Regions from separate parts of the Bacillus sp. LQ01 genome, predicted to be linked through region 2. Evidence: riboswitches for the same ligand, from Rfam matches in the RefSeq annotation. Region 2 holds a riboswitch; the other holds the start of a gene.
What was found. A riboswitch is a leader RNA that binds a small molecule or an ion and turns the genes downstream of it on or off. The one in region 2 is predicted to bind magnesium.
Positions count from the first base shown of each region.

Region 1: it holds a riboswitch for magnesium, as region 2 does, so the genes downstream of both, mgtA (magnesium-translocating P-type ATPase) here and AC22L0_RS04355 (P-type ATPase actuator domain-containing protein) in region 2, are expected to answer to the same signal.

Region 1 covers NZ_JBYEZL010000002.1:685,952-693,837, reverse strand. Annotated here, with positions in the region: gene proI (pyrroline-5-carboxylate reductase ProI) at 1-186, shown strand, start outside; gene sdaAA (L-serine ammonia-lyase, iron-sulfur-dependent, subunit alpha) at 233-1,111, opposite strand; gene sdaAB (L-serine ammonia-lyase, iron-sulfur-dependent subunit beta) at 1,130-1,789, opposite strand; gene rnz (ribonuclease Z) at 2,671-3,594, opposite strand; gene AC22L0_RS16025 (DUF3932 family protein) at 3,784-4,035, shown strand; gene AC22L0_RS16020 (hypothetical protein) at 4,070-4,609, opposite strand; M-box (ykoK) riboswitch at 4,776-4,943, shown strand; gene mgtA (magnesium-translocating P-type ATPase) at 5,275-7,886, shown strand, end outside.
Region 2 covers NZ_JBYEZL010000001.1:793,589-801,474, forward strand. Annotated here, with positions in the region: gene AC22L0_RS04320 (sulfurtransferase) at 1-432, shown strand, start outside; RNA gene ssrS (6S RNA) at 549-731, shown strand; RNA gene ssrS (6S RNA) at 753-936, shown strand; gene AC22L0_RS04335 (hypothetical protein) at 991-1,440, opposite strand; gene AC22L0_RS04340 (hypothetical protein) at 1,524-1,835, shown strand; gene AC22L0_RS04345 (glutathionylspermidine synthase family protein) at 1,839-3,077, shown strand; gene AC22L0_RS04350 (DUF350 domain-containing protein) at 3,070-3,456, shown strand; M-box (ykoK) riboswitch at 3,670-3,835, shown strand; gene AC22L0_RS04355 (P-type ATPase actuator domain-containing protein) at 4,171-4,896, shown strand; gene AC22L0_RS04360 (5'-3' exonuclease) at 5,029-5,895, shown strand; gene AC22L0_RS04365 (FbpB family small basic protein) at 6,251-6,391, shown strand; gene AC22L0_RS04370 (acyltransferase family protein) at 6,720-7,886, shown strand, end outside.

The DNA.
Region 1 (7,886 bases), on a different contig from region 2:
GCAAGTGACAAACACCCTTCTATTTTGCGAAAGGAAATTACTTCTCCTGGTGGAACTACTGAGGCAGGTATTGAAGTATTACAAGAACATAAATTTCAACAAGCACTTGTTTCTTGTATTACACAGGCAACGAAACGATCACATAATCTTGGAAAAACATTAGAACAACTAACAAAAGAAAAATAGAAAAAGGAGCTCAAGTTTATTTGAGCTCCTTTTTCTATAATTACACTTAGTTATTGTTCTTCCCAAAAATCTCTTCTTGCAGGCGACGACCAGTCGGCGTTGCTGCAAGTCCACCTTCTGCTGTTTCACGAAGTGCTACTGGCATCGTTTGTCCGATTCTAAACATTGCCTCAATTACTTCATCACATGGAATTGTACTCGTTACACCAGCTAATGCTAAATCTGCTGAGATCATCGCATTTGCAGCTCCTGCTGCATTACGTTTTACACAAGGTACTTCTACAAGTCCTGCAACAGGATCACACACTAAACCAAGCATGTTCTTTAATGAAATTGCCATCGCTGTAGCTGCTTGATCTTGTGTTCCACCAGCCATCTCAACTGCAGCTGCAGCCGCCATTCCACTTGCTGAACCAACTTCAGCTTGGCATCCTCCTGCCGCACCAGAAATACAAGCGTTATTCGCAACAACCATACCGAAAGCTCCTGCTGTAAATAAGAATTCAATCATTTCTTCACGTGTAGGCTGCAATTTTTCTCTTAGTGCAAATAGTACACCTGGCACTGTTCCAGCAGACCCTGCTGTTGGTGTTGCACAAATAATTCCCATCGCTGCGTTTACTTCATTTGTTGCAACAGCTTTGCTTACTGCATCCAAAATCGTATCTCCAGATAAGCCTTTTCCACTCTTCATATACGCTTGAACTTTTACAGCATCTCCACCAGTTAAACCAGTTGGTGATTTCACGCCGCGAATACCACGTTCTACTGCTTGCTCCATCACTACTAAGTTCTTTTCCATACCAGCAATTACTTCTTCACGTGAAATACTTCTTGTTTCCATTTCACATTGAATCATAATTTCTGCGATTTTTACATTTTGTTCTTTAGCTTGCGCCACTAGTTCCGCTGCGTTCCGAAACATGGTGTGTCCCCCCTGCAATTATTCCATAATAGTTACTTGACAAATATTTTGTTGCGCTTTTATTTCTTCAATTACTTCATCTGCTAATAATTCATCTGTTTCGATGACCATAAGCGCTCTTCTTCCTTTTTCTTTACGAGATACACTCATCGTACTAATGTTAATCTCATGTTTCGCAAGGATTGAAGCTACCGCTGCAATAGCACCAAAGCGATCGTTATTTACAATAAGTAGTGCTGGGCTCGTGCCTGATAATTGAAGATCGAATCCGTTTAATTCTACAACTTCAATTTTACCGCCACCAATTGAGCAAGCAACAACTTCAATTTCATCTTCACCTTTATACAAACGAATTCTCGCTGTATTTGGATGAGGTGCATTGGCATCTTCTTCAATGAATTCCACTTCAATTTCGCGCTCTTTTGCTATTTCTAGCGCCTCTGGAATACGTAAGTCATCTGTTTCAAATCCTAATATTCCACCGATTAGTGCTACATCCGTACCATGCCCTCGATACGTCTTTGCAAATGATCCATATAACGAAATGCTTACTCTTTCTGGTTCATGACGAAACAGCTGGCGAGCAACTTGCCCCATTCTTGCCGCGCCTGCTGTATGTGAACTTGATGGTCCAATCATAACTGGACCGATAATATCAAATACTGAGCGATACTTCATCATAACTCCCCCTAAACCTCTATGAAAAAAATTTATTCTACTATTCTATTAAGCTGCTACATCTGTCGCTTTTCCAGTTGTACCACGAATTTGTTCTGCTATACGAATTGGATAGTTTTTGAATAAAAGTAATCCAATATAACCTGAAATAATACCAGTTATCATAATACATAAGAATCTTAGCATTATTTTCATTTAAAAATGATACAAGATAATCCACAATAAAGTCTGGTAGCAATCCAAAGTTTAACACAGAAGCCATTGCAAGCATAGCATAAACAAGTGATATAACCATTGCTAATGCAACTAAATTTGCACCCGCTATTCCACCTAGACTACCTGCTGATGTTCTGAACTCTTTTAAAGAGTGGTATACCAATTAAATCTCCACCACCTTATTAATAAAAAGCTTCAACTAAGGAACTTGCAATAGATACACTCGCTAATCATATCGTTTAGCTAAAAAGTGAAAAAGACTTATGACAAATAATAGTAATATCTTTCCTATTATAATTCTCGTGTTACTCTCTCATGATTTAGTCAACTTCACTTGTTACGATAATGACTAAAATACATGTGACTTATCATAAATTATAATCTGCCCTCATTATAGCTTGTTTTTTATAAAACGCTTACTTTTGTTGAATTTTAAAAGTTCTGAATAAAAGTCCATTTCTGCTATTTGTATCACTTGTATGTCATCTGACTTATATAACAGTTTTTCTAAATAATCATTATTTCGTATTTTTATCCTTTATATTCAAACCATCCTAATTTTCTGTATCATCCAAGTATAAGTATAAAATAATAACAGTTTTATTTTTAAATTTTTTTAGACATAAAAAAATGGTAACCCGCCGTTACCATTTTTTATAAAATTATCATTTTTCTACTGGGAATGATTTCAAATCCGTCGCTATTTCTGTATTAGAAAACAACTCTCTAGCCTCTTTCAATAATTCCTTATATGTATCTCCTTGATAGCGAGAACTAATGTGAGTTAATATTAGTCGCTTCGCATTTGCCTGAAGTGCAATGCTCGCAGCTTGCTTAGATGTAGAATGAAAATAATCATACGCTTGTTGCTCATCTTCTGCTGCGAAAGTCGCTTCATGGACAAGTACATCTGCATCTTGCGCAAGCTCCCTACTCGCTTCGCAATATCGCGTATCACCTAAGATAGTAATAATTCTTCCTTTTTGAGGTGGGCCGATAAACTCATTTCCATTTAATATCGTGCCATCCTCTAATTCAACTGCTTCACCATCTTTTAAACGTTTAAAGATTGGACCTGGTTTCACACCCATCTCAAGCAACTTATCAACTAAAAGAGCACCTTGTATATCTTTCTCTACAATACGATACCCAAAACATTCTATACCGTGTGACAATCTTTTCGTTTCTACATAAAATTCATTATCTTCAAATACGGTACCTTCTTCTGTTATCTCCACAACTTCAAGTGGATATTTCACATGTGTCGTACTTACCGATAATGCCACTTCAATAAATTGTTTAATTCCTTTCGGTCCATACACCGTTAAAGGCGTAGTTCCTCCTTGAAATGAACGGCTACCTAATAAACCAGGCAATCCAAAAATATGATCGCCATGTAAATGCGTAATAAATATTTTTTCAATGCGGCGCGGACGTACAGATGTATGTAATATTTGATGTTGCGTGGCCTCGCCACAATCAAATAACCAAGTTTGTCCTCGTTCTTCTAACAATTGTAAAGCAATTGCTGAAACGTTCCTTCCTTTTGAAGGAACACCTGCACCAGTTCCTAAAAATACAAATTCCACTTTCTTTCCTCCAGCTCTAAATATACTCTATCTCTCATCTTACGGAATGTTATTTCAAATGGCAAATTGAATTTACATAACCAATCATCTAGACAACTATATAACACGAACGTTATACTTAAAAAATTTAGCCATCGTTCGTGTTTTATGGTAAAATGATTATACTACATTTTAAGGGAGCGTTTTATTATGAAAGAAGTATTTCGTTTACAAACTGATTTTTCATCTTCATTTGATCGCTGGGTAAGTTCTTTCGTGTCTGATCACCCAGCACAATTAGAATGGACAACTTTAAAGGAATTAATCCATGAATATACAACATCACATACAAATGATACGTTACCAGCATATATTTCTTCAGCTTTAACATATTACGCCCAACGTGTTTCAACTACAAACAGTTCAGAGATTGTTATTTTTGAAAACCCTACAATCTCGTAATCTATAATAAAAAAGCACTGGTTACAGTGCTTTTTTATTTATACTTATTTAACAAATGATCATATTCCGTCCAAAAGTCGGTATACATACTTCGCTCAAACTCATTTGAAATTATCTTTTCACTTGATTTATTAAATAATTCTTTTGCTTGTAGTGCAAAAGAAGCAATTTGTTTTCTATATTCATTTTCATTCAATTCTATATGAAGTCCTTCATAGTAGATAGCCTTTTGATTAGTAGAAATAACTTTGACAAAGTCCTTTAAAATCACGTTTTCACCTATATGGTTTATAGTCCAATGAATTGAAATTGGGCATCCTAACATGAGCATAGTGCCACATCCGTGCAAAATAAGCCCCGCTTCATTTTCAATATCACAAATATATTCTTTATCTAAAGTTCGTAACAAAGCTAAAGCTGATTCACTTATTCCCCATTCCTCATCCATACCTGTCTGCGTAATAATCGTTCCAGCCACATTTAAATATATTTCTCCATGAGAACATAAATCTTCATGCTCATTAAACAACCATTTTTGATTCTCAATATTTATAATAAAATTTTGTGGTCCCATTACAAATTCCCCTTTTATAAAAATATTTTTTCCATATTATTCATAATCAATATCATGCATTTCATCCCACATATCTATTATAAATCTGTTTAATATTTTAAAAACACAGATAAAAAAGATATTGACACTACGATTTTACAGTGCTAACATTCAACATGTAATTGAATATGGTCTCTGTTAGGTGAGGCTCCTGTATAGAGAAACGCTGCTGCCCAAAAATGTCGAGAGACGCCAATGGGTCAACAGGAAAGGTCGGAATGAAGGCCTTTTTTAACGTAGCTGGTTTCAGTACCTATGCTATACAGTGCTAAAACTCAACGAGGGAGAGGTGCATGTATTTTGTCATACACAAAAACTGTTTTTATTTATGTCTACTAACAGTCTTTGTTGTGGACTCTTTTAACTGCGAATTCAGACCTTTACTCGTTTTGAGTAAAGGTCTTTTTACGTCTATATGCACCTTACTATGAAACAAACATAGCATATTCAGAAACTACTAAATTGTACGGAGGTGAGGAACAGTTGGCAATTGATGATTCGGCCCAGATACCCATACGTTTTACATTCATATTTCATCATGTAGGTAGGAAAGAAACTGTTCCTCACCATTTCAAATAGTTAGGTAACAGATTGTTTCCTCCTTCATGACAGAGGAGGAACTACCGATGTTTAATTTACAAAGACAAGAAACAAAGCATGCTTATGAGCAAGATAGCATGAAAACAAATAACGAATTATTAGTGGAGGTTGCAACACAAGATGTAAGCTCTGCGTTAAAACTTTTAGAAACAACACAAGATGGATTATCTAAACAAGAAGCGTCTCGTAGACTTTCTTTATATGGTCCGAATGAAATAGCTCATAATAAAATGGCGCCGTGGTACATTCAATTTCTATTGGCATTTAAAAATCCATTTATTTTCGTTTTATTAGCTCTTGGAGCACTCTCCTTTTTCACAGATGATATGCAAGGAACGATTGTCGTATCTGTAATGGTCCTACTTAGTGCAACGATTCGGTTTTCCCAAGAATTTCGTTCTCAAAAAGCTGCCGATAAGTTAAAAGCTATGGTTCGAACAACTGCGAGCGTATTTAGAATAAATGGATTTGTACATGAAACAAAAAATGTAAAGAATTTAAACCGAAATTACACAACAGAAATTCCAATTGAGGAACTTGTACCTGGCGATATTATTTCCCTTTCAGCTGGTGATATCGTTCCAGCTGATGTGCGTGTTGTATCCGCTAAAGATTTATTTGTTAATCAATCTTCTTTGACAGGGGAAGCACTTCCTGTAGAAAAATACGAACACTGCTACCATACAGAAAATAAGCATATCTTACCGAAAAACATGAAAAAAAATTACAATCCACTCGATATGGAAAACCTTTGTTTCATGGGAACAAATATTGTAAGTGGTAGCGCAAAAGCTGTTGTCATCTCAACAAGTACCGATACGTATTTCGGCTCTTTAGCAAATAAGGTAATTGGAAAGCGTGTAGAAACAAGCTTTGATAAAGGTGTAAACAAAGTAAGCTGGCTCTTAATTACATTCATGCTTATTATGGCACCTATCGTCCTTCTCATTAATGGATTCACAAAAGGAGATTGGCAAGAAGCTTTCTTCTTCGCTATTGCCGTTGCTGTTGGCCTTACACCTGAAATGTTACCAATGATTGTAACTGCTAATTTAGCTAAAGGTGCCGTTAACATGTCTAAACAAAAAGTAATTGTAAAACAGCTAAATTCTATTCAAAACTTAGGTGCTATGAACATTCTTTGTACAGATAAAACCGGAACTTTAACAGAAGATAAAGTGGTCCTTGTTCGTCACTTAGATCCCAAGGGAAATGAATGCAATCGCGTCTTGCAATTTGCCTATTTAAATAGTTTCTATCAAACTGGATTGAAAAATTTAATAGATAAAGCTGTTATTAAGCATACAGAGGAAAACAATAAATTTAATCCATCAGCTTTTCAAAAGCTAGATGAAATTCCATTCGATTTCGCCCGCCGGCGTATGTCAGTTATCGTAAAGGATATTTCAGGTGAACATACAATGGTTTGTAAAGGTGCCGTAGAAGAAATTTTATCAATTTGTAACTACACCGAAGTGGATGAAAAAGTCGTTCCACTCACCGAGGAAATACGTTCAAATGTCAAAAAACTAAGTGAGACATTAAATAGTGAAGGTATGCGGGTTATTGCTGTGGCTTATAAAAAAGATAGAAGAATAAATGATACAGAGTACGCAGTAAAAGACGAAACTGATATGATTCTCAGTGGATATATCGGCTTTTTAGATCCACCGAAACCATCTGCAGCAGCTGCAATTCAAGCATTACAAAAACATGGTGTACAAGTGAAAATTTTAACTGGCGATAACGAAATTGTTACAAGAAAGGTTTGTAAAGAAGTTGGATTAGATATCGGCGAACCAATCCTCGGTTACGAGATTGATTCTTTACCAGATAAAGCATTAGCAAAACTTGCTGAAGAAACGACTGTATTTGCGAAGCTTAATCCAATGCAAAAATCTCGTATTATACACGCATTACAAGGAAATGGACACACTGTAGGTTACATGGGAGACGGCATTAACGATGCTGTAGCATTACGTGAAGCTGATGTCGGAATATCTGTTAATACTGCTACTGATATTGCGAAAGAAGCTTCCGATATTATTCTACTCGAAAAAAGTTTAACTATATTAGAAGCAGGTATTTTAGAAGGACGTACTACATTCGGAAATATTTTAAAATATATTAAGATGACAGCTAGCTCTAACTTCGGTAATGTGTTTAGCGTGTTAGTAGCAAGTGCTTTCATTCCTTTTTTACCGATGCTTGCCATTCATCTTTTAATTCAAAACTTACTTTATGATATTTCACAACTTTCTATTCCATGGGACAAAATGGATAAAGAGTTTCTAGAAAAACCACGAAAATGGGATACTGCAAACTTACGAAGCTTCATTATTTGTATCGGCCCAATTAGTTCCGTATTTGATATTATCACATACGTAGTCATGTGGAATGTATTTGGTGCAAATACACCGAGCGAGCAATCATTATTCCAGTCCGGTTGGTTTGTCGTTGGATTGTTAACACAAACTTTAATTGTTCACATGATAAGAACACAAAAGATTCCATTTATTCAAAGCACTGCATCAACACCAGTCGTTTTATTAACCGCTCTTATTATGGCAATCGGGATTTATATTCCATTCTCACCACTTGGTGCAGCCGTTGGTTTGCAAGCATTGCCACTTAACTA
Region 2 (7,886 bases):
CCTGTTGCTATACGAAAAACATTCAAAGCTAATATACAAGATCATATGCTTGTAACGATGGAAACGGTCAGAGAGAATATCCGTGCAGGTGCGGATGTTACATTAATTGATTCAAGAGAGCCCAAACGTTATGCTGGTGTAGAGGAACTTGTCGATCATAAAGCAGGACATATTCCAACAGCGGTAAACCATTTTTGGAAGGATGGAATGTTGCAATCAGGACAATTTAAGAATAAAGCTGGGCAACAAGAACGATTCCAAAATCTGTCGAAAGATAAGGAAACCATTGTATATTGTGGTTCTGGTGTTACGGCATGTCCAAATATCGTCGCATTAAAATTGGCTGGATTCCAAAATGTTAAATTGTATGCAGGTAGCTGGAGTGATTGGATCTCTTATCCAGAAAATCAAATTGCAAAAGAAGAAGATTAATCACTTGCATGCAAAAATAATTTGTATTAAAATAAGGTCACAAGCAAGAGATTGCTCGAAAAACTTTGTATTTTACACATTGGAAACAATGTGATAATATAACGACAAGTAAATAATACATCCTGCGGTGTGCGTAACTTATTTATGTCTAAAACCGATGTTAGTTATACGGAAGCTCAATATTTAGCGACCATCATCAAGCCTTCCTTGTGGAGGAAGATGTACGGTAACTGTGAGGGCATCCACCTGCGAGTAGCGGGTTTTTGGACATTTACGAGGAGCGGCACGTGCGGGGGTCTTATTTCAACTAACCTTATATAAAATTCCTACGGTGTACGTAGCTTATGCATGTCTTAAACCAATAAGTTTAATATGGAAGTTCAATATTTAAATGTAGCTAACATGCCATCTTTTTAAGAAGGAAGTTACAAACATTTGTGAGGGCATCCACCTGTGAGAGCAGGTTTATGGACATCTAGAGAGAACGGCATATGTGGGGCTATATAAAAACCTTACGTTTTATACGTAAGGTTTTTTTGTTGCATAGATATATTAATATTATCTTGATTCACCTGTGAAGTTTCCGTAATAAATGTAGCACTTTCTGTCTTCATCAATCTCTCTTGAATCCAAGGAGAATTCCATAGAAATGCCGTCTCGCTGAATATATATAATATCTGAATGAAGAGATGGTAAAATTTCTTCGTAGTTCCATACATCTTGACTATCTACTAAGCTTGAACTCGTTTCACTTAGTTCTCTAATTTCAAAACCGATGTGGGAGTATGTAGGGTCTGAAGGGTCATTGGCGAAAACTTCTTTTTGAATATAAATAACTGCTGTTCCGTCTGGATCAACCGAAGTTGCAGTAACAACATAAGTATTTTTCTCTTTAATAAAATATTCACAAGTCATGCGTGCGATAATTTCAGAATTAGAAATATTGGCGTAGTTCCATAAAGCAGGATACCCTTTCGTTTCATCATTAAGTCGATATTCTAAGCGCATTTTATACCTCTTCTTCCTTTTTCTTCTACTTTATCATGCCATCCTATATAATAGGAATAGAATTTAAAAAGGGGAGTGCGAAGGTGACAAAAACGAAATGGCTAGTAGGTGGTGTCGTAACGTCTTTAATGACTGGCACTTTATTTGGTTGCGCACAAGATCTTCCCCCAAAACCGAATGATAATAGTTGTTCTGATTGGGATTGGGATGATGAACTTGGGGTATGGCAGTGTGATGATAGTAGTTCAGGTTATCGTGGGCATTATTTCTATGGTGGGCGATACTATCAAAATAAATCCACTTTTAAAAATTCATCGGCGTTTAAATCGTATCAATCGTCTACTGAATTTAAAGGTGGAATTGGAAGCGGTTCAAAGGGAGGATTTGGGGGCTAAAATATGTCGCAATACATAAGGGATCGAAAAGAATTTTATTTAAAATATCCGAATTTTTGGTCGGATTTATATGAATGTGAGTATAGTTTGTTTCATGTTTTTTCTATAACAAATCAGACTTTGGACCAATTACACTTAGCAACTGAACGAATGGGCAAAATATTTTTTAAGACTGCTAGACTGCTGCGTAATCTAAGTGACGAACAGCTTCTAGATCTTGGCTTTCCATCCCCGAGTTTATCATTCATTAGAATGAAAGGGCTTTATCCTGAATCTGTAATTTCGCGATTTGATTTTGCTGTAACAGAGGATAACAAAATCAAAATGCTTGAGTTTAATAGTGATACACCAACTTTTATTGTGGAATGTTTTCAAATGAATGGGAAAGTATGTGAAAATCTAGGCTATGATGATCCAAACTCGGATCAAGAACGATTGCTATCTTCTGGTGTAACGAAAGCAGTAATGGAAGCGACAAAGGGATTAGATAATCCAAATGTTGTTTTTACAGCACATCATGAACATATCGAGGATTGGAATACCACTATGTATTTAAGTCAGCTATGCCATGTTGAAAATAAAGTAGTGCCAATGTCAGAACTTAGAATTACAAAAGATGCTCTAGTTGATAAAGATGGGGCGAAGATTGATGTTTTATATCGCCAAACATATCCGATAGAAGATTTAATTGAGGATCAAGATCCTGAAACAGGAGATTTGGTAGGTGTGGAACTGCTGCAACTTGTAAAAGCCGGAAAGCTTTTTATAATAAATCCTTTGTCAGCATTTTTACTTCAGCCAAAATCAATTCAGTGTCTTATTTGGGGGTTAGCAGAAGAAGAGGTCTTTTATACAAACGAGGAACAACAGTGGATTAAAGAATATATGTTACCTACATATTTAGAACCAGATTTATTTTTAGGAAAAGGTTCTTTCGTTCAAAAACCTTCATTTGGTAGAGAAGGAGATACAATTACGATTCGCGATAAGGATGAAAATATTATGCTTCAAAATGCACATCAAACGTATAAAACTGCACTGCCGATATTTCAAAAGTATACAGAACTGCCAGTCGTATCCTTGGAAACAGAAAAAGGGATGGAGAAACTGTCCTATGTGTTTGGTTCTTTTTTAATTGCTGGAAAAGCGAGTAGTATCGGTATTCGCGCGGGAGAAAAGATTACAGGAAATGAATCGTACTATTTACCGGTAGGTATAAAAAGGAGGGGGAAAAATGATTAATTTTTTATTATATTTAGCAGTAACACTTGGACTTTTATGTATTGGTCTGTTCTTGATGGAAGTGACAACGAAAGTTAAGGAATTTAAGTTAATGGCTCAAGGTAATAAGGCGGTAAGCTATGTGCTTGGAGGGCGATTACTTGGGTTAGCTATCGTTTTATATTCGACAGCAGCTAATTCAATTTCACTTCTTGATATGATTTCGTGGGGAGCAGTTGGGATTTTGGCTCAAATTATCGTCTTTTATTTAGCTGAGTGGCTTACACCACGCTTTAATATAAACAAAAGTCTCGAAGAAGATAATCAAGCAGTCGGTCTTTTTCTTATGTTTTTATCGCTTTCAATTGGGATTGTAATCGCTGGTTGTATAACTTATTAAAAACTTTACGTTTAAACGTAAAGTTTTTTATTTTATCCCGCTATTTGCCGGGCAGCCCGATTGGTGAGGGCTAATAATCAGTGGCGGATGAACAAAACCCCCACTGATTAAAGTTTCACTTTATATACGTTAGTTTGCCATACCATTTGAAAAAATTGTAGGCTACGGTTGACATCTATTTTAAATAAGAGTAACATTTTCAATGTAATGAAAATAAGTCTCTGTTAGGTGAGGCTCCTGTATAGAGAAATGCTACTGCCCAAAAATGTCGAGAGACGCCAATGGGTCAACAGGAATGATCGAATTAAGGTTTTTCTTAACGTAGCTGGTAATGTACCTATGCTATACAGTGCTAAAACTCGGTGAGGGAGAGGTCCGTAGATTTCTAATTATATTAGAAATCGTTTATTTGTGTATGTAATGGCCGCTACTCTCTTAAGGGTAGGGGTCTTTTTTGTTACCAAGCTATGAGTAATTTCATATTATAAACTATAAAATTAAACGAGGAGGTGAGGAGCATGTCAAATTCTGACTCGGTTCCGTTACCCATATACTTCAAATCAAAAATATATGATGTAGGCAGGAAACGATTTGTTCCTCCCTCTATATTTATCACAATATAGCGTTTATAAAGCGCGAGACACTTTCACAGTAAAGTGGATAAATTGAGAAACAAAGCGTTTCTTCCTATGTTGTAAAGGAGGAGACGATAATATGTTATATGCAAACAAAACTGTGGGTAACACGTCATATAAACTAAGTAAAAAATCAATAAAAGAACAAACAATGCTCCAAAAAAATAAAGATTTATTAATTGAAATTGCAACAAGAGATGTAAAATCTGTATTTGCATATTTTAAAACAACAAGAGACGGACTATCAATGAAAGAGGCACAAAAACGTATTCAAGTATATGGCCGAAATGAACTAACTTCAAAAAGAGCACTTCTTGCAGAAGTAATGATGAAGCTAGGTGGCATGATTCCAGGTTTTTCAAAACAACGTGTGTGTGATGAATTACAACGTGAAACGATTACTGTATCTAGAGTAGAATGTTCTAGTAGTACAGGGCTAAATAGTGAACTGAAAATGATGGAGATACCTGTGCAAGAACTTGTACCTGGAGATATGATTTTTCTTTCGGCTGGAGATGCTGTGCCAGCTGATGTACGTATTATTTATGCAGATGATTTATTAGTGAATGAGTCTGTGTTAACGGGAAACGAAGCGAATATAGAGAAGTTTGAGAGCTGCTATCACCTTGAACGTAAACGGTTTATTCCATTAAAACGGATGAAAGATTATAATCCACTTGAGCTTGAAAATGTATGTTTTAAAGGTTCGCATATTGTTAGTGGAAATGCAAAAGCTATCGTTGTTTCTACTGGAAAAAATACGTATTCAGGCATCTTGCATACTTGTTGTAGTAGAACGTCTTAATGTGTTAATGATGCTAAATATACAAAAACAATGTATAATAGACAAAGTTGAGCAAAAACGTAGAATGGTAATCTATTTATATAACCTTACGTGATAACGTAAGGTTATTATTTTTTTAATAGGAGAGGAATTATGAAAAAAGTATTATTAGTTGATGGTATGGCACTATTATTTCGTGCTTTTTACGCAACAAGTGTCTACGGACAATTTATGAAACGACAAGATGGAACCCCTACGAACGGGATTCATGGTTATATGAAACACTTATTAACAGCTACGCAAGCGATCGAACCAACACATATCGTTACATGCTGGGATATGGGAAGTACGACATTTAGAACAGAATCGTTCTCGAATTATAAAGCAAATCGTGCAGCGCCACCAGAAGAATTAATTCCTCAATTTGATTTAGTGCAAGAAATGACTGCAAAATTATCCATTCCAGTTATCGGTATGAAAGGCTACGAAGCCGATGATTGTATCGGTACGCTTGCAAAACAATATTGCAATGAAGCTGAAGTTTATATTTTAACAGGTGATACGGATTTACTTCAACTTGTTGATAAGAGCGTTACAGTCATGCTTCTGCGTAAAGGAATTGGAAATTACGAATATTACACACCGGAGAAAATCATGGAAGAAAAAGGTGTAGAGCCGTGGCAAATCGTCCATGCAAAAGCTTTCATGGGAGATACAAGTGATAATTATCCAGGGGTAAAAGGTATCGGTGAAAAAACAGCGTATAAGCTTATTCAAGAGCACGGAACAGTATCCGCTGTACTAGAAAATGTAGAATCATTAACAAAAGCGCAGCGTACGAAGATTGAAAGTGATTTAGAGAACTTAAATATTTCGTTACAATTAGCCCAAATTCACTGTGAAGTTCCAATTTCATGTTCACTAGAAGAAGGATTACACACAATGGATGAAGAAAAACTTAGATTTGTTTGTGAAGAAATGAATTGGGGAAGACCTGAAATATTAATAAATATGCTATAAATAGTTTGGGAAGAGGGATGTTGCATAAGTCGAACTTTGACTTGGTAACACCTTCTTTTTGTTTTTGTAAACAGTATTATAATAAATAAAATTATGTCGAACTCAATTTTAAATATATAAATATTTCGACAAGATATAATGATAAAAGTTGATGAAAATAATAACTTTTATCATGAAGTGAATTAATTTCAACATAGTTTTAGATAATCATTTTTTCGTGTTCACAAAGTTGTCAGAAAATAAACGAGATTTTCATATGAAGTTCAAATAGAATTCACAACAATCAATTATTATAAGAACACACAGATAATTCTTTATCTTTTATATAAACCATCCCCCAAGGAGGACAATGAAAATGAGAAAAAAAGTGAGAAAATCTTTTAAACAATTATTAATTGAAAATAAACAATCACTATTAAATAATAAAGAAAATATGAAAGAAATTGAAGAGAGAATTGAGAAACGACATGTAGCATATAGTGGTGCCAGTAATTAAATAAAATAAAAAAGATAGCCTATGTAGGCTATCTTTTTTATTTTATATTGAAAAAACGCTATTCAGCTCTTTAATTTTGTAAATATGCAAGATATTTTTATAGCGTTTTTCTATCAATATTACTCATTTTTCGAGGTTGAAATTGGTATATACCAATTTTTGAGATTTTCTATTCAAAATATTACAAAAAATGTTACAATACACTCAAATTTATACTATAAAATCATTTTAATATGAAAAATTGGAATGAAAAGAAAGGAGAGGAATATGAATAAAGATGTCGCTTTGAAATGATTATTATCATTTCATTAGGAGTTGATGTAAAAAGATGAAAAGATACGAAGAATTGGACTCTATAAGAGGGATTTCTTCATTAGTAGTAATGATTGGTCATCATTTAATGATTTTTTCAGCATTTCAAAATTACAGTTATGAAGATAATAAACCATTTGTTGTGTATCTATTAAAAGAAACGCCTGCTCGTCTAATTTTTAGTAGTGGTAACGAATCAGTTATTATCTTTTTTGTTTTGAGCGGATTTGTTTTGTATGAATCTATTCAAAAAAACTATAGTAGCTATGGGTCATACCTTTTAAAACGTATATGCAGAATATATATTCCTTATATTGTGGCAATAATTATAGCTATTGTATGCCAGATTACAATTAGTGAATATGGTATTTCTTATTTAAGTGAATGGTTTAATCGCTCATGGACGATTGAAAGTTCTTCAAGCTTAATCGCACAACATATTTTATTGGTTGGGAAATATAATACAGATGCATATAACGGTGTGATTTGGTCACTTGTCCATGAAATGCGAATATCAATAATTTTCCCGTTAATTTTGATGATTTGCTTACGAAAAACGTTAAGGTGTTCATTACTATTATTGTTTAGTTTTAGTATATGTTCTGTCGTAATATTATTTTTGTTTCGCTCGGGCTTAACATTAACAAGCTATGCATTAACATTGCATTACACAGTACTGTTTTTACTAGGAGCACTAGTTGCGAAGTATAAAAATAATTTAATAGTTTTTTATAGTAATTGTACTAAAAACACGAAAATTGCATGGTTTTTATTTGCGATTTTACTTTTTATGTATGAAGGGCTTATAGGAGAAATTAAAGTGCTCAATAATTTTATATTTCGAGACTACGTAGTGGCGATAAGTGCATGTTTATTTGTCATATTAAGTTTGTCAATATCAACTTTGTCGTCCTTGCTACATAATAAATATTTGTTATATTTGGGGAAGATTTCTTACAGTCTTTATTTATACCATATTATATCGTTGTTTTCCCTTATATACATGCTCCATGAAATATTACCGTTGCCTATTATTTTAATTTTTTCACTTGTTTTTTCGTTTATACTTGCAATGCTTTCGTATGTATATGTAGAAAAATTTGCATTCGGAATCGGAAAGTATGTAACAAAACAAGTGGATAGAAGAGAGAAAGGGTTATCTGTAAAGAGTGAATTGCAGGAT